Regions from separate parts of the Massilia violaceinigra genome, predicted to be linked through region 2. Evidence: riboswitches for the same ligand, from Rfam matches in the RefSeq annotation. Region 2 holds a riboswitch; the other holds the start of a gene.
What was found. Region 2 has a riboswitch for glycine ahead of CR152_RS06120 (D-amino acid dehydrogenase). Riboswitches for the same ligand answer to the same signal wherever they lie in the genome.
Positions count from the first base shown of each region.

Region 1: linked by a shared signal. The riboswitch ahead of gcvT (glycine cleavage system aminomethyltransferase GcvT) and the one ahead of CR152_RS06120 (D-amino acid dehydrogenase) in region 2 are both predicted to bind glycine.

Region 1 covers NZ_CP024608.1:4,823,998-4,833,038, reverse strand. Annotated here, with positions in the region: one part of gene CR152_RS21150 (IS3 family transposase) at 148-996, opposite strand; one part of gene CR152_RS21150 (IS3 family transposase) at 999-1,517, opposite strand; gene CR152_RS21145 (phosphatase PAP2 family protein) at 1,635-2,303, opposite strand; gene CR152_RS21140 (DUF1631 family protein) at 2,434-4,860, opposite strand; gene CR152_RS21135 (methyl-accepting chemotaxis protein) at 5,119-5,730, shown strand; gene CR152_RS21130 (hypothetical protein) at 5,938-6,216, shown strand; gene CR152_RS21125 (ATP-dependent Clp protease proteolytic subunit) at 6,392-6,952, opposite strand; glycine riboswitch at 7,090-7,175, shown strand; glycine riboswitch at 7,194-7,299, shown strand; gene gcvT (glycine cleavage system aminomethyltransferase GcvT) at 7,372-8,490, shown strand; gene gcvH (glycine cleavage system protein GcvH) at 8,553-8,933, shown strand; gene gcvP (aminomethyl-transferring glycine dehydrogenase) at 9,035-9,041, shown strand, end outside.
Region 2 covers NZ_CP024608.1:1,342,264-1,351,304, reverse strand. Annotated here, with positions in the region: rRNA gene CR152_RS06145 (16S ribosomal RNA) at 1-26, opposite strand, end outside; gene rtcA (RNA 3'-terminal phosphate cyclase) at 427-1,449, opposite strand; gene CR152_RS06135 (RtcB family protein) at 1,503-2,738, opposite strand; gene CR152_RS06130 (vWA domain-containing protein) at 3,377-4,930, opposite strand; gene rtcR (RNA repair transcriptional activator RtcR) at 5,125-6,735, shown strand; glycine riboswitch at 6,855-6,962, shown strand; glycine riboswitch at 6,963-7,072, shown strand; gene CR152_RS06120 (D-amino acid dehydrogenase) at 7,129-8,361, shown strand; gene CR152_RS06115 (hypothetical protein) at 8,487-9,041, shown strand, end outside.

The DNA.
Region 1 (9,041 bases), 3.5 Mb from region 2:
ATCCTAAAGGTGTCCATCATACCATTTGTTGTCATGTTTTCGGGGGGATGAGGCGTCGGGCCGGGGCGGAGTTCTTTGCTGAGCGGAGGGGCCTTGGATTCCCGCCGGTGAAGTGACCCAAGAAAGTTGGACGGTGTTTTGATTAAATCAAAGCGAATGCTGGGTTCGGTATTGCACCGGGCTCAGTCCGTTCAGCTTCATCTTGATACGGCAGTGATTATAGTAGTCAATGTACTCGGCCAGACCTTTTTTCAACTCGTCGACGCTACTAAATTTGTTCAGGTGGTAATACTCCGTCTTCAGCACTGCGAAGAAGCTCTCCATGGCTGCGTTGTCGAGGCAGTTGCCTTTGCGAGACATGCTCTGCACGATGCCTTTCTGCGCCAGCATGTGCTGGTAGGCCGGCATGCGATACTGCCATCCCTGATCTGAATGGACGATCGGTTTATCGTCGGCACGCAACTTCCGGAAGGCTTTTTTGAGCATGCCTGTCACCAGTCCGAGTACCGGACGCGTGTCCATTTCATACGCTACAATTTCCCCGTTGAACAGGTCCATCACGGGTGATAGATACACTTTCTGACCAGCGACTTTCATCTCGGTGACGTCGGTTGCCCACTTCTGATTCACCCCCTCTGCGTTGAAATCGCGCAGCAAGATGTTCGGCGCAGTCTTGCCCACTTCCCCCTTGTACGACTTGTATTTCTTGATGCGTACCAGCGATGTCAGCTTCATTGCCTGCATGCAGCGCTGGACGGTATTGGCGCATGCGCGATGGCCTGCCTTGCGCAGCACGTCAGCGATACGCCGATAGCCCATACGCCCCTTGTGTGCCTGATAGGTCGTCTCGATACCCTGCTTCAAGTGCGCATGCTTGTCGCCGTCTTGCGCAACCTTCTTTTGATAGTAAAACGTACTACGTTTCAGACCGGTAAGCGCAAGCAACTGCGCAATGGGAAATTGCAGCCTTAACTCGTGGACTATGTGCGCTTTTTGCGCATTGCCGCAGCCTGTTCGGCCGCTTGAGCTAAGGCTCTCCGCTTTTTTAGAACGGCGACCTCCATCCGTAACTGGTTCAGTTCCACCAGCAACTCTTCACGGCTACGTGTGGCATCACTATGCACGCTGGCAGGTGCAACTTGCTTGGGTAAATCAGCCATGCGCTTGGGTCTTCCTCTGGGTTTGCGGATCAGTGGCACTATACCGCCATCACGAAAATCGCGCTCCCAAACCCCGACGTAGCCCTGCGCGCGAATATTGAACCTGGCCGCCGTTTCCACATACGATAATTTGTTCGCCCACATGTACCGCAAAACCTCAAGCTTCTCATCGGCGCTGTACTGAACAGACTTCCTCGGTTCAAGGCCAGCTTTGCCGTGATAGCGGTGGAACAGTACCCAACGGCGTACTTGGCCGTAGCTAACGTTGTTGATGCGGCCTACTTCCTTATAGCCCATCAAGCCACGTACATATTGCTTAGCGATTTTTAGCTTGAATGCCGTCGTATGCTTCGTCATCGACTTCCCCCAAAAAGTAGAAACGGTGTCCAACTTTTTTGGGTCAGTTCACGGCGCGGGAAGGACGGTTTTACGGGTTGTGGCAACAAAACGACTGAGGACGCTCAACATTTCACCCTAGAAACAGACGTAGTTGAAGTAGCGCTCGGCCTTGGGGCACGGCGGGGAGTAAGGATTGCGCGTCGGCCCCCAGGTGGCCGTCGTGTAGACACGGTCGACCCCGGACAGGCCGAGCGCCAGGCCCGTCATCCACTGCTGGGAATTGTGCGATTCGCCCCTGTACGGAATGCACAGCACGGCCAGGGTCAGCGCGATCAAAGTCAAGCTGGGCTGAAACTGGCGGTTTGAGCGCACCAGCGCGATGAAACCGGCCGCGCAGGCCAGTCCGAGCAGGCAGCCCAGAATCGCTTCCGAGCTGCTGTGGGTTTCGACCATCACGCGCGAGAGCGTCACGCCCAGCGCCAGCGCCACGCCGAGGCCGACCGCGACGTAGCGCCACATCTTGCTGCGTCCGCACAGCGCCAGGTAGGCCGCCACCGGAAACACGGCCGCGGCACGCGCGGCGTGACCGCTGAAGCCCGCGAAATGCAGCGCTTCGATGCCGATGCCCCAGCCGAGAAAGGCGATCTTGCTGCCGATGACGATCAACAGGGTGGCGCCGAACAGCAGGCACCAGTACAGGGCGCGGCGGCGGCAGTGGGCGGCGGCGAGCCAGACGGCAATGGCGATACCCAGGGGTGCGGTGACGGCGATGCCGCCCAGCGCGGTGAGGTGATACCAATTCATAGACAAAAGCCGGAAGTGAAAAAAGCCGGGCATGGGCGGCAGTGCAGAAACTGTCCAATGCCCGCTCAGGCCCGGCCCGAATGATACGCGAATGTAAACAATGTGCGAATACTAACGGAACACGCCTGCCTCAGGCAGCGACCGACTGCGCCGATTTTTCCGTGTCGCCGAGCGCCTCGTCCATCGCCTGCGACAGTGCGCGGCCGACCACGCCCTCGACCTTCATCACGCGCACGCGCTGGGCGCGGTAGGCTTCGATGAGCTTGTCGGACGAGAGGGAAAACGCTTCCTGGCGCGCCCCGGTCGAGAAAATGTACAGGGTGCGCAGCGGGCTGATCCAGGCCAGCTTGACCTTGCGGATGCTGCCGTCCGGGTCGGTGAATTCGATCCACATATTGCGTTCGAGGGCATCGACGCCCAGTTCGGCGTCGTCCAGTTCGACGTGGGCCGCTTCTTCGGCCGCGGCCAGGGCTTCGTTTTCCTTTTCCAGCCGGCGCATCGCATCTTGCTGGGCAACTTCAACGGCGATTTCGAGCTGGCGTTCCGGCGTGATGTCGAGCGGCGCGCGCACTATTGACGCGTGGCACTCCGCCAGGTCGGCGAAGAACTGGATACGGTCGGCATCTTGCCACTTGATGACGTCCAACCATTTGTTCAGGGTCGCCAGCAGACTCGGCAGCTTGCCGATCAGGTCGCGCCGCTGTTCGTGCGTGATCTTCGGCTTGACGCTCCAGATCAGCTCATCCATCGTCTTGGTGGCATTGCCGACCGCGCCCGGCTTGTCGTCCTCGACGCTGTAGGCGACCGTCATGACGGAGGTCCACTTGTTTTCTAGAAAGGTTTCCAGCATGGCCACTACTTGCCCGCTGCCGACCCGGGCGGCGACCGCGCTCCTGGCCGAACGGGTTGCGGCGGTGACTTTTTCCTGGCGCAGGGCGGCGGCGATCGGGGCCGCGATGGCGGTCGCCGCCGCCGTTTCCTCGGCCTTGATGGTTTCTTCGAGCTCGGCCACCACTTCCGAAAACACATCGGCCGGCGCGCCGCCGTCATCCTGGTCGCGCCCGACCCGCTCCACGCCGCGCTGCATGACCTGGAACAGCGGATCGTCCGGGCCGGAGCGCTGCTCCAGGCCCATGGTCGACATCAGGTCGATCATGCGGCGCGCCGGGTGCGTTTCCTCGAAGAAGAAATTCTTGTCGGCCAGCGCCGCCTTGAGCACCGGAATCTGCAGCGACTGGATCAGGTCGCGCGAATCTTTCGGAATATTCGGATCGAGCAAGACCGTCTCGAAAATCTTCGACAGCAGGTCGATGGTGCTTTCGTCGCCGCGCGACAGTGATCCTTTTGGAATGCTTTCCTTCAAGCGCGGCAAATAAAATACATTGCCCGCCTGCGCCTCGGCCGGGGTCGGCGCCACGTTGCTGAACTGTTCCGGCATGCGGCCCTGCAAGCCCTTGAGCACGTCGAGCAGGGAAGCGGGAACCATCACCTGGCCGCCGTCCATGACCTGGCCGAAGCTGCCCGCGGCAATACCGCCGCCCGCAAACTGGGCCGGCGCGAAGCCGCCTGCGGCGTGGCTGCCCTGCCCCGGCGCGCCGCCCTGGTGCGCCGGGCCGCCATGCCATGGCGCGGCCGGCACGCTGGCCTCGCCCGCGTCGCCGCCCGGCGCGCCCTGGAAGGCGGCGGCGCCGCTCGGACGCCAGCCGCCGGCCGATGGCGCCATGGCCGGCAGGTCGGGAATCATCGGAATGTCGAAGGCGGACGCGGCCGCCGGCGCGTCGTCGTCGTCGCGCAGGAACTGGCGCAGCTGCTTGGCCAGTTCGGCCTGGCCGCTGGCGCGCGCTTTCTTGGCCGCGGCCGCGCTTTCGGTTTTCTTGATCTTGAAGGCGTCCACCGAGCCGGGCTGGACACCCTTGTTCATCAGCAGATCGCACAGCGCGTCGTACATCGGCGCGAAGTCGAACAGCAGCGACGGGCGCAGCATCGGCAGGATCAGCCCGTGGGCCTCCTCGTCCGGCTCGAACTCGCGCCAAGCCTGGTGCAAGGCCGACAGGAACATTTCGGGACGGAAGGGATTCTGGCTGATGCGCAGCACATCGCGTTCGAGCAGGAAGCCCAGGCGCACATTGAGGGTGGCGATCTGGGTCGCATACTGCATTTCGAAGGGACGGCTGATGGCGTCGAAGGCGACGCGGCTGTCCATTTCCTCGTAGGGCACCAGTTCCAGCGCGGCGGGCAAAGCCATCGCGGATTTTTTCAGCGGCGGCAACAGCACGTCGACCTCGGCACGCATGGCGCGCCCGATGCCGGCGGCAGCAACATGAAAGAAGGCGTAGGTGTTGTTTTTTAGCAGATTCCCCGACTTGACCCGCTGAAACACAGTGCGCGCATCGAGCGCTGGGTCCGTCACATCCAGCAACGCCGCAACCAGACGCGTCGCCACGGCCATCAAGTGGTCGTTGGCATGCTTGGTCACGGTCACGACCAGCGCCTCCAACAGCTCGTGGCGCGACGGACCAGTCTTCCTTGCTGCGGCGGATGGTGAAGGTGGAGCCATTGTCTGCTCGTTGGGGGGTTAGAGATCTTTTGCCATAACAAACATTCTCTCACATTATTGCCGACTGGCAACGGGAAAATTTGAAACAAAGCGTTATTTTTTGTTCAATCGCCTTATTTTCATAACCATTCTTGCTTTTCCCTAAAGCAAAAGCCGATTGTCGTCATTTGGACTGTTGATGAAAAACAAACCCGAAATAAAAAGTTTCTCTAACATAATTACAATTCCACGCAGCAACCTGCCTCTTGAGGACTAGCCATGATAACGATCCGCCGCCGCGATCTCAAGCTCACCCTGTGTCTGGGCTTTGCCGTCCTGGTCGGGCTGGGCGTCTGGCTGTCCATTGTACTGCTGAGTCAGCTTGAACAGATGAAAGCGGTAACGGCACCTGCGTTCCAAAGTTTAGGCGATCGTTTGGGTCCCTTGACCGGCATCATGGCCGACGACAGCGCCGCGCGCGCCGAGGCCGAGTACGCCGGGGCTCGCCTGTGGGTCTGGTTTTGCATAGGCGCCAACGCGGCCGGGGCCGTGCTGCTCGGGTTGTGGCTCAAGGCAGCGATGCTAGCGACTCCCGCGCCGGTGCGGCGCAAGCCTGGGGCGGCGGCGTCGACCGTGGCGGGCAACGGGCTGATCGTGCGTGCCATCGAGCGCAGCGCGCAGTCCGGCGCCGGGCTCGCCATGCACGGCGAGCGCAACGCGGCGCGCGCCTTGCCCGCGCCACGGACCGCAGGTGCGGGCGCGGGCGATGCGGCGGCACGGCTGGCCCGGCTGAGCCGGATTATCGACGCCGTGGCCTTCCAGACCACCATCCTCGCCGTCAACGCCGCGGTCGAGGCGGCACGCGCCGGACAGACGCCGCCGCGCCACTGAGCGCGCGCTAAGCGCGCGCCACGAAGCGATTTCTTCCGTGCATTAGTTGCAATCCTATAGGAACTACTCCTACACGAGTGCAAGGTGAATTCCGATACCTCTTCAACGGTGCGGCTCGCATGATGATGTTACCGGCAACGCTGAAGAGAGCGCCTCTTCAGCATCACCGGCGAGCACGACATTTTCAAACTTTCAAAAGGAATGAACATGAACTCGAATCAGAAAAGCGGTCAGGGCAACAAGCAAAGCGATAGTTCCAGCTCGAACAAGCAATCGGGCTCGCAAGGTTCCGGCAGCGGTTCGCGCTCCGGCGGCGGCACCCAGGGCGGAACCCATGAGCAGCACGTGGAAGCCGGCCGTCAAAGCCATAAGAATGACGACAAGGACAGCGGGTCGAAACAGTCCGGTTCGGGTTCGGGCAGCAAGCAGTCCGGATCGAATTCCGGCAGCAGCAGCGGCAGCAAAAGCGGCGGCGACAAACGCTGATCGCTAGCATGACGCAGGCGTCGCCGGGTTTCCGGGCGGCGCCATGCGCTATTTAAACAGGAAGCAATAGAAAGAGTCTGCACCGGCCCCGCCGTTGACAGGCTCTTTTTTTGACTGCGCGCCGCAACCAGCCATCGTGACCGGCACGAGCAGTCACGACGGCTGGTTCACTGGTTCAGATATTGCGAATATGAACACCCTTCGGCGGCGCAAAGTCGGCCACGTCATTGATCATGCGGGCGATCTTGGCATCGCGCGCGGTCAGGTGCAGGTCGGAATACTGGTGGATCGCCCACTGCTCCGGCAGCAGCTCGATGTGCTTGCGCAAAATCGATTCGGTGCGCGCATCGTCGGCCCGCAAGCCTTCGACGATGATATTGAGCGCATCCGGACGCGCGCCGGGCGATGCCGTCGCATGCGACTTGTGCACCATGAAGCGCGCCGTCTCGCTGGCGTAGCGCCGCGCGCCCGACAGAAACAGGATGACGGCGATCGACGCCACCGCCCCGGCGTTGTACATGACGAACTTGACAGGCGAGTTCGACAGGAAGTTGTACAGGCAAAGCCCGTCGCTGACGTAGCCGCCATTCGACTGGATCAGCACGTGCGCCGTTTCGACGCCGTTCTCGCTCATGCCGGACACCGCCTCGAACACGCGGTGCACCATATCGCTGTTCACATCGCCCGACAAGGTGAACCAGGCATCGGTCTGTTGGATCGTTTTTTCTTCGCTCATGGCTGTATGCTCGCAAAGTAGATGAATTATTTTAACAAATCGGGCGGACCATGGTTTTCCATGGGTAGCTCATTCGTGCGCCCCCTAAAGGACATCCCTGCAAGGTTGACAGTTGCGCCCTGCTGGCATATCCTCCACAGTCTTGATCGGGAGAGGGCAGCGCACGCTGCCGCCGAAGGGGCATCACCCAAAAACTCTCAGGCAAAAGGACCGGTCAGGGGTCGGCGGCGCACAGCGCCCCCGGCTGAACTCTGGAGAGCGGCCGCGGCACCATGCCGGCGGCCCACCGAAGGGGCAGGCGGAGCATCATCCGCTATCTCTCAGGTACCAAGGACAGAGGGGCGCGAAGCATTCAGGGACGGCAAGAGCCGCTCCACGTCTGCTCGTCGTACCCCCATTCACTCTGCCTTGAGGATTCCATGACGCTTAAAGCGACCCCGCTCAATTCCGCACACCGCGCCGCCGGCGCCAAGATGGTCGATTTCGGCGGCTGGGACATGCCCGTCAACTACGGCTCGCAAATCGAAGAACACCAGGCCGTGCGCGGCGACGTCGGCATGTTCGATGTGTCGCACATGTGCGTGGTCGATATCGAAGGCGAGAACGCCCGCCCTTTCCTGCGCTCCCTGCTGGCCAATAACGTCGACAAGCTGCAGGTGGCCGGCAAGGCCCTGTATTCGTGCATGCTCAATCCGCAAGGCTTCGTCATCGACGACCTGATCGTCTACTTCTTCAGCGAGACCTGGTTCCGCCTGGTCGTCAACGCCGGCACCGCCGAAAAAGACGTGGCCTGGATCGGCGCCCAGAACGACGCCACCAGGAGCGGCGTGACCATCACCCAGCGCCGCGACGGCATTGATCCGATGGCGCTGATCGCCGTCCAGGGCCCGAACGCGCGCGCCAGGGTGTGGCAGGTGCTGCCGGCCACCCAGGCCGCTTCCGAGCCCCTGAAACCGTTCAACGCCGTCATCGTCAAGGACACCGCCTTCGGCGAAGTGATGGTGGCGCGCACCGGCTACACCGGCGAAGACGGCTTCGAGCTGGCCTTCCCCGCTTCCCAGGCCGATGCGCTGTGGAACGCGCTGGTGGCCGCCGGCGTCAAGCCGGCCGGCCTGGGCGCGCGCGACACGCTGCGCCTGGAAGCGGGCATGAACCTGTACGGCCAGGACATGGACGACACGGTCAACCCGCTCGACGCCGGCCTGGCCTGGACCGTCGACCTGCTCGCCGAGCGCGACTTCATCGGCAAGACCGCGCTCAAAGCGATGGGCCAGAATTTTCAGTTCGTGGGCCTGATCCTGCGCGAAAAAGGCGGCATCCTGCGCGCGCACCAGAAAGTGGTGGCCGCTGACGGCAGCACCGGCGAAATCACCAGCGGTACCTTCAGCCCGACCATGCAGGAAGCGATCGCCCTGGCGCGCGTGCCGATGGGCGTGGCCGTGGGCGACACCGTGCACGTCGAAATCCGCGACAAAAAGCTGGCCGCCAGCGTCGTCAAGCTGCCGTTCGTGCGAAACGGTAAAATCCTCGCTGCCTGATCGGGGCAACACACACCAATTAGTAGTATTTACATCGACCGCGACCTCTTGGAGCAAACATTATGAACATCCCAGCCGACCTGAAATACACCGAGTCCCACGAATGGGTGCGTGCCGAAGCTGACGGCACCCTCACCGTCGGCATCACCGAATATGCGCAGGACGCGCTGGGCGACATCGTCTTCGTCGAACTGCCGAAAGTGGGCAAGGTCTTCACCGCCGGCGACGACGCCGCCGTGGTCGAATCGGTCAAGGCCGCCAGCGACATCTATGCGCCGGTGTCGGGCGAGTGCATCGCCGTCAACGATGCCGTCGCCGACGCGCCGGACTCGATCAACACCGACGCCTTCGCGGCCTGGCTGTTCAAGCTCAAACCAAGCGACGCCGGCGCCATCAACGGCCTGCTCGACGCCGCCGCCTACGGCAAAGCCACCGCGGAATAAAATTCCCGGCCGCCGCCCGCCGGCGGCCTTTTCCTTTCAGTTCGCCGCCGTGCTGGGTATCCGACAGCGCCGGCGGCAGTCCTTTTTCGGCCCCGACTACCATGACCC
Region 2 (9,041 bases):
TGAGCCAGGATCAAACTCTTCAGTTCAATCTCTGTTTAATGTCCTTGCGGACAGATCGCTCACTCAAAATACTGACAGGCCACTTCTTGCGAAGCGCCTATATTTCTTTTTTGTGAACATTTGATAATTTAAGTATTCAACGTCGCTTACGCTTCGTTGGCACCTTCATCAAACGCCCACACTTATCGACTGTTAATTGTTAAAGAACTTATTCTGTACTACTTCTGCCGTTTGCTACGAAGCGTTGTGTTCGTTGCAGCAGAGAGGTGAGATTATGCAGCGTTTCGCGTTTCTCGTCAACCCCTTCTTTGCTACCGCGCCTCTTTCGAGGCGCCCCAACTGTCTGCTAACTACTTGATTTCGTTAACCCTTTCAGCGGGGAGGCGAACTATAGCAAAGCCTGCTGCAAACTGACAAGGACTCTTTTCACGCCGTCGCACGAACGGTACAGGTACTGCGCTGTTCGCCCTCTTCCAGCGTGATCGCCACAGGCAGAAAACGGCCGATGATTTCCGCATTGGTGATGGCATGCTGCGAGAGCACGTCCGCCGTGAAACTGCCGCCTCCAGCCAGCGCCATCGGCAGCATCAGCTGGTCCGCCAGGTGCTCGCCCACTGCCGCCTGGGAGGCTATGTAGCGGCGCGCTTCGTGCATGGCGTCCTTGGCGACGGTTTCGGCCCGAACCATTTTTTCACCAAAAGCGCAAAACACCTCGGTCGCATGCTCGTATTCAAGGGTGATCAGCAAAGCATTCCCCGGCCCCTGCTCGCCCGGCAATCCACGCATGCGCAGCTGATCGCCGGTCCAGTTCATTCCCAGGCCGACGCATTCCAGTTCGCGCAATGCAATCGACGCGGGCAAGCCTGCCACGATCCCTTCGGCATACCCCTCGACGCGCTCGCCGCGCTCCATCAGCGTCAACTGCTGCAATTGGGGGCACGGTGCGATTGTCGCCACAATGCAGCCGCCGCCGGCCGGATAAAAACCCGAGCGCAGCAGCTCGATATCGATATCGGCGCCCATCTTGCGCAGCAAAGGAATATAAGCGCGTTGCAGGAACTGCGCCGGCGGCGCCATCGGATTATGGGTGCCGCCGCTGATACGCACCGTCGACGGGCCGTCCGCATGCAGCAATGCCAGCATCACCGTCTGCAACACCAGCGTGCAGCTACCGGCCGAACCGATCGCGAACTGATAATCGCCGCCCTTGATCGCCTTGGGCGCGAAGACCAGCGTCTGCGAACCCAGTTCCGCCCCGGTGACGGTTGCGCCGCTGATCTGCGTGGCCGCCTGCACCGCGACCAGATGCTGGCGCAGCAACCCGGGCTTCTTGCGCCCGGCCCGGATATTCTTGATGCAAAACGCCTGCCCGGTAATCATGGACAAGGTCAGCGCGCTGCGCAGGATTTGTCCGCCGCCTTCGCCGACGGCGCCATCTAATTCAATCATCTTCAACTCTTCTTCTTATATATATAGTAACCAGCGAGTAACCAGCAGCGGCATCAACCTTTGACGCACACCACCTGCTTGAGGATATGGACAACCTCCACCAAGTCACGCTGGGCATGCATGACCGCGTCGATATCCTTGTACGCCATCGGAATCTCGTCAATCACATTGGCATCCTTGCGGCATTCCACGCCCTCGGTGGCCTTGATCTGGTCATCGAGCGTATAGCGGCGCTTCGCCTCCGTACGGCTCATGGTGCGGCCGGCACCGTGGCTGCAGCTGTTGAAGCTGTCCGGATTACCTTTTCCGCGCACGATGAAGCTCTTCGCCCCCATCGACCCCGGGATGATTCCCAGCTCGCCCGGACGGGCCGACACGGCGCCCTTACGGGTAATCAGCACATCTTTACCGAAGTGATGCTCCTTCTGCACATAATTATGGTGGCAGTTCACCGCTTCCACGTGCGTCTCGAACGGCTTGGTGATCACCGTACGTACCGCCGCGATCAGGTTCTGCATCATCACATCGCGATTGGTGCGCGCAAACTTCTGCGCCCAGCTGACCGCCTGGATATAGTCGTTATAGTGCTGCGTACCTTCGGCCAGATACGCCAGGTCCTGATCGGGCAGGTTGATGAAGTGGGTGCGCATATCCTTCTTGGCCAGCTCGATGAAGTGGGTACCGATGGCATTTCCCACGCCGCGCGAACCCGAATGCAGCATGAACCATACGAAACCTACCTCGTCCAGACACACTTCAACGAAGTGGTTACCGCTACCCAGGGTACCGAGGTGACGGTAGTTATTCGTGGTTTTCAGCTTCGGCGTTTTCAGGCAGATAGCGTCGAATTCATCCTTCAACTGGCCCCAGGCGACATCCACAGCCGCTGGCGGCGTATTCCACGAGCCTTCATCGCGGCCACGGAAGCCGCGCGTTTTCGGCGACATACCGTGCGGAATCGCGCGCTCGATGGCGCTACGCAGCGCGGACAGGTTATCCGGCAGGTCGTTCGCCGTCAGGGTGGTCTTGGCCGCCATCATTCCGCAACCGATATCCACGCCAACCGCCGCCGGGATCACCGCCCCGAGCGTCGGGATCACGCTACCGATGGTCGAACCTTTACCTAAGTGCACGTCCGGCATGACCGCAATATGCTTGTAAATGAAGGGCATCTTGGCGGTATTGGTCAGCTGCTTCTTGGCCACTTCTTCCACCGGCACGCCTTTGGTCCACATTTTGACATGGCGGCCATCTTCCACGTTCAGGACATCGTAATTTTCGTTTTTCATAATTTTTCTCAGTATAAAAAGTGATGACAAAGGTGATGAAATGTGAGCCAGGCACAAGACCGACCGGAGTCGAACCGGGTTTAGCTGAAGCACGCTTCAGCGCTCTTCCAATGTAATTTCATCTGCATTCATCGAAACAAGGGTGGCGACAATATCGCCCGGACATTTACTCTAACCAACTGAGCTACAGCCACTCGCGCAACCGCCCGGACTCGAACCGGGGACACAATGTAATCCGGACAGCATTCGCCCTAAAATAATTCCCGACAAGATCGGCAGGACACTTGTTGCCGGCATAACGCCAAAGCACAACATCGATGTAGTCCTTGCCCGCATTCGGGGTAAAACGATTGAGCACAATGCGACAAAAAATCCGATGCGAAGTAAATTTTGGAAGATGTATTCGCATCAAGCATTCGCACTGCACTCAAAACCTGTACAACAAATTCCCGACAAGGAGCGGCAAGACTTCTGGTTGTCGGACGCGAAGCCCTGGCAACCCTGGAATGTAGTCCTGCCTGCATTCGGGGTAAAACGATTGAGCACAGCGCGACAAGGAGTCGATGCGAAATGGAACATGGGAAAATGTATTCGCATCAGCATTCGCGCTGCACTCAAAACCCGTACTTCAACTTTCCTTACTCCAGCGCGATCGATTCGATCTCGCCCACCCAGTGCCCGGCGCCCAGCTGGCCGGCTGAAAACGCCGCGATGATCTTGAATACGTCGTCCGAAAAACCACCCACATTCAATACATCGACACGCTCCGCCGCCTGGCTGGTACTGTTCGGCGTGCAGTCGATGCACACCAGCCGCGCCGCCGGATTGCGCTCCTTGAACACCGCCCATTGCGCCATCGTCGCGGTGGCACCCGCACGCTGGTCGATCCACGATTCATTGTCGGACACGTATACCACCAGGTCGGCCATCACCTTCTGCTTGTTCATCTGCGCCAGAGGCGCACTGCAATTGGTACCGCCACCGCCTATCGCCGCCAGCTTCTGCGCATTGGTCATGACCGTATCGCGGGCATTCAAGTCGCACACCCGCACATAATTCTCGAACGGCAGCACCAGCGCATCCGGATTCTTGCGCAGCATGGCCGCGGCAATCAGCCCCGCCACATCGATACAGCGCACCGTCGAGGTAGCCGTTCCACGGAAACCCGACACCGGCGACTGCATCGATCCCGACACATCCGGGCAGATCACCACTTTGCCCTCGACCTTGGGCACATTGGCGAGCGACAGCTCCAGCGCATCCTGCAAGGCATCGCTGATGGCCCGCGGCACGTCGCTTGATGCCGCCGTATACGCCGACATCAACTGATAAGGAAACACGCCCGCCCGGGCAATCGCCTCCGGATCGCGCAGTTTGTCGGCGATGACTTCTATCATGCCGGGCAACTGGTACACGCCATTGCGTCCGAACGTATTCAGATTCATGCGCACCATGTGCCAGCCGCCCTGACGCGCAATCTGCGCCCACGCCTGCGCCGACAATGTCAGCGACGTCAGCATCTGAAACGGCACTTCCGGCACCGGCTGCGACTGGTCTGCCTTATAAGCCTCGAAAGCCTTGAGCGCATCCGGCAGCTCCTGCGCATTGAACGGCTTGCCGATCAACCAGGCGAAAAACGCTTCACGCCAGGCTTGCGACGGCTTCGGATGCACCATCTTCACCACATCGCCCAGCGAAGGCGCATTCCCGATCGACGCCGCCAGCAGCTCTTTTTCCGAAGCGCGGTTCAACCATTGCTGCACCAGCTTTTTCGGCCGGGTGCCCAGCGATTTACGGCCGGCCGCGCCGGAGCGGATGATCTGCACCACATTGCGCAGCATCTTGCCGTTATTGACGACCCGGCGAAACACCGGCGTCAATTCCGGCGCGCCCTTGGCGGCCAGCACGGCCGTCAGCAGCGCCGGCATATCCTTCATATAACCACGTTCGCGGCAGTAAATCGCCGTTTGCGCGATGAATCTGGTATCGACCTTTTCGCACAGCTCCATCACCGTCGCCAGCTGCGATTGCGCATTGACGTAGTACGTCGAATTGAGGCAACCGGTGGCCGCATACTGCGCCAGCTGGTGCCTCGGCGTCATGGTGTAAGCCGGAGCGCCTTCCGAATTAAGACCGTTGGCACGAGGGACAAAGATTCCCTTCAAGGTCTGGAACAACTGTGCGTTTGCCATTTTTACTTCCTCACTTATCTCGTTTGTATCTCCTCTATTGCAAATGCTGTGCCAGGTCTGCTGCCAGCCCAGCCACACCAGCGCAAGTCATTGATTTAAAAAAGATTATCAATTCACCAAACAAGAACACCAAGAAATGGACAAGCAGGCAACGCCGTGATAAATTATCCGATCAGATAAAACTTTATACGAATATGAAACAGAAACGCATCGTAGTCATCGGTTTCGTCGGCACCCAGCTCGACAGCGGCCAAGGCCCGGCCCGCTGGGAAAAGTGGCGTCCCAGCATCGCCATCACCCAGCACGAGGAATACATCGTCGACCGCTTCGAGATGCTCTTCAGCGGCAAATTCGGCCCGCTGGTGGACGCGGTCACGGCCGACATCGCCGCCGTCTCGCCCGAAACCACAGTCGTGCCGCACCACATTCCGATCAGCGACGCCTGGGATTTCGGCGAGGTCTACGGCGCCCTGTTCGACTTCGCCAAGACCTACCCCTTCGATCCGGATAACGAGGATTACTGGGTCCACATCACCACCGGCACCCACGTCGTGCAGATCTGCATGTTCCTGATGACCGAAGCGCGCTTCTTCCCCGGCCGCCTGCTGCAAAGCTCGCCGCCGCGGCGCCAGTCCAGCAAGGAGCCGGGCAGCTACGCGCTGATCGACCTCGACCTGTCGCGCTACGACCAGATCGCCCAGCGCTTTTCGCGCGAGCAAGCCGAAGGCGTGGCTTTCCTCAAGTCCGGCATCGCCACCCGCAACGCCCGTTTCAACACCATGATCGACGAGATCGAGCGCGTCGCCATCAAGTCGCGCGCACCCATGCTGCTGATGGGCCCGACCGGGGCAGGCAAATCGTTCCTCGCGCGCCGCGTGTACGAACTGAAGAAAACACGGCACCAGCTCGACGGCAAATTCATCGAGCTCAACTGCGCCACCCTTCACGGCGACGGCGCCGCGTCGACCCTGTTCGGCCACGTCAAAGGTTCCTTCACGGGCGCCGCCGCCGACCGCCCGGGCTTGCTGCGCAGCGCGCACAAGGGCTTGCTGTTCCTCGACGAAATCGGCGAACTGGGGCCCGATGAACAGGCAATGCTGCTCAAGGCCATCGAAGAAAAGCGCTTTCATCCGGTCGGCAGCGACAGCGAAGTGCAAAGCGACTTCCAGCTCATCGCCGGCACCAACCGCGATCTCGCCAGCGAAGTGGTGGCCGGGAGCTTCCGCGAAGACTTGTACGCCCGCATCAATTTGTGGACTTACGCCCTGCCCGGCCTGGTCGACCGGCCCGAAGACATCGAACCCAACCTGGTCTACCAGTTGAACCAGTTCAGCCAGGAGTACGGCCAGATGGTGCGCTTCAACAAGGAAGCGCGCGAGCGCTACATGCGCTTCGCGATGTCGCCCGAGGCGGTCTGGGCCGGCAACTTCCGTGACCTGTCGGCCTCGGTGACAAGGATGGCCACGCTGGCCGAAGCCGGCGGCATTTCGGACAGCATCGTCAGCGCCGAAGTGGCCAGATTGCAAAAACTGTGGCACCACTACACGCGCGCCCCAAGCGCGGCCGAGGTCAACCTGGCAGAACTGATGGGTGACGAGGCCGCCGCCGGCCTCGACCTGTTCGACGCCATGCAACTGGCCGCCGTGGTCAAGGTATGCCGCCATTCGGTCACCTTGTCGGACGCGGGGCGCAAGCTGTTTGCCGTCTCGCGCAGCGCCAAAAGCAAACCGAACGATGCCGACCGCCTGAAGAAATTCCTGGCGCGCTTTGCGCTCGAATGGGACCAGGTTTGCGGCAAATCGTAAAGCGAGCGCTCTGTCGGTATTGTCGAGGAAACAACACCTATCACTAAAAATGGTTGTATTGACGTCATTTTCTGCGGTATTCTGCATACATATGCTTATGGCATATTTAGCGCAATGCTAAGGCGTTATCGGGAGAGTCTGTCGGTTACAAGCTGGTCTTGTATGCCGACGGCGCCGAAGGAGCAACCGCCCCGGAATCTCTCAGGCAAAAGGACCGATAACCCATTTGAACTCTGAAGAGCCACCGGAAGTCGTCATCCGGTGCACCGAAGGAGCAAACCGGCCACGCATCGCGCGTTGCCGGTGAATCTCTCAGGTCCAGCACAGAGGGGGTAACCGACGCGCACCAGCGCGCGGACTCCCTATCTGACGTTTCTGGAACCCGGACGACACATGAAAACCATTGCAGTAATTGGCGGCGGCATCACCGGCGTCACGACCGCTTACGCCCTGGCGAAACGTGGCTTTGCCACGACGCTGCTGGAAAAACATCGCTACGCGGCGATGGAAACCTCGTTTGCCAACGGCGGCCAGCTGTCGGCCTCCAACGCGGAAGTGTGGAACCACCGCTCCACCATGCTCAAGGGCCTGAAGTGGATGTTCCGGCGCGACGCGCCGCTGCTGGTCAACCCCAAACCGAGCTGGCACAAGCTGTCGTGGTTCGCCGAATTTGCCGCCGCCATTCCCCACTACCGCCGCAACACGGTCGAAACGGCGCGCCTGGCGATTGCCGCGCGCGAGCACCTGTTTGCGTGGGCCGAGGCGGAGAACATCGACTTCGACGTCAAGCGCGAAGGCATCCTGCACATCTACCGCGACAAGGCCGGCTTCGAGCACGCCGCCACGGTCAGCAAGATGCTGGCCGCCGGCGGCCTCGCGCGCCGCGCGGTGACCCCAAGCGAAATGCGCGGCATCGAACCAACCCTGGCGGGCGACTACTACGGCGGCTTTTTCACCGACAGCGACGCCACCGGCGACATCCACAAATTCACCACCGGTCTTGCCGCCGCCGCCCGCCGCAACGGCGTGGACTGCCGCTATGGCATGCAGATCGGCGCCGTGCGCACCGACGGCCGCCACGCCCACGTCACTCTGGGCGACGGCGAGCGCACCCAGACCGAGACCTACGACGGCGTCGTCATCTGCGCCGGCACCGCCAGCCGCGCCCTGGCCGCGAGCCTGGGCGACCGGGTCAACATCTACCCGGTGAAAGGCTACTCGATCACGGTCAACCTGCCCGATGCCGCCAGCCAGGCCGCGGCGCCCACCGTCAGCCTGCTCGACGACGCCACCAAGCTGGTGACCAGCCGCCTGGGGACGGATCGCTTCCGCGTGGCCGGCACGGCCGAATTCAACGGCTTTAACCGCGACATCCGCGACGACCGGATTCGCCCTCTGATCGACTGGGTGCACGAATGCTTCCCGGGCGTGAACACGCGCAGCGTGATTCCGTGGGCCGGCTTGCGGCCAATGATGCCGACCATGCTGCCGCGCGTCGGCCGCGGCAAATCGCCCTGCGTCTTCTACAACACTGGGCACGGGCATCTGGGCTGGACCCTGTCGGCCGTCACCGCCGACATGATCGGCGACCTGATGCACCGTTCCCTCGATTTTCCAACGCACTGACGACGTGCGTTGACACTGGTGTCCGGCATGCGTGAATGCCCTTGTTGTTGCAGCACTCACCCCGTTTGGACAGGCGGGGTTCTTGTATCAATCTATGTGAGGAGAAGTCAATAATGCAAACAAAAATGCTCTCAGCCCGCACCATGCTCGCCGCCCTGCTGTGCGGCGCCAGCCTGGCCCTGGCCGGCGCGCCAGCAATGGCCCAGTCGGATGGAACCAGCACCTTTAAAGCGGTGCCAAAGCGCGCCGCCGCGGCGGCGCAAGCTGCGGCCCAACGCGACTTCGCCCAGTTCGTCACAGGCCAGCTGCAGACGCGTGGCACCAGCGGCACGCCGGTCGACTTCCCGCTTGAAATCAACGACATGCATGATCTGAAGGACGCGAAAATCGGCTACGGCTTCCCGGTTTACACGATCGATCCGAAAGAACTGCTGGCAGGGCGCGGCAGCATGAAGCAGATGGCCAAGGCCACCGGCCAGTGGCGCTTCGTGATTCTGCTGAACCAGCGTCCGATCGGCATGGCGACGGTAGAGCTCAACAACGGAAACTACGAAACGGTCGCCTATGGCGCCGCCGTGCTGGCCAAGGATGTGGATGCCTCGATGGGCTACTACGGCGACGCGGAGCGCAGCAATGTGCGCTTCGTGCGCATCTACCAGGCGCGCTCGGACCTGCTCGAA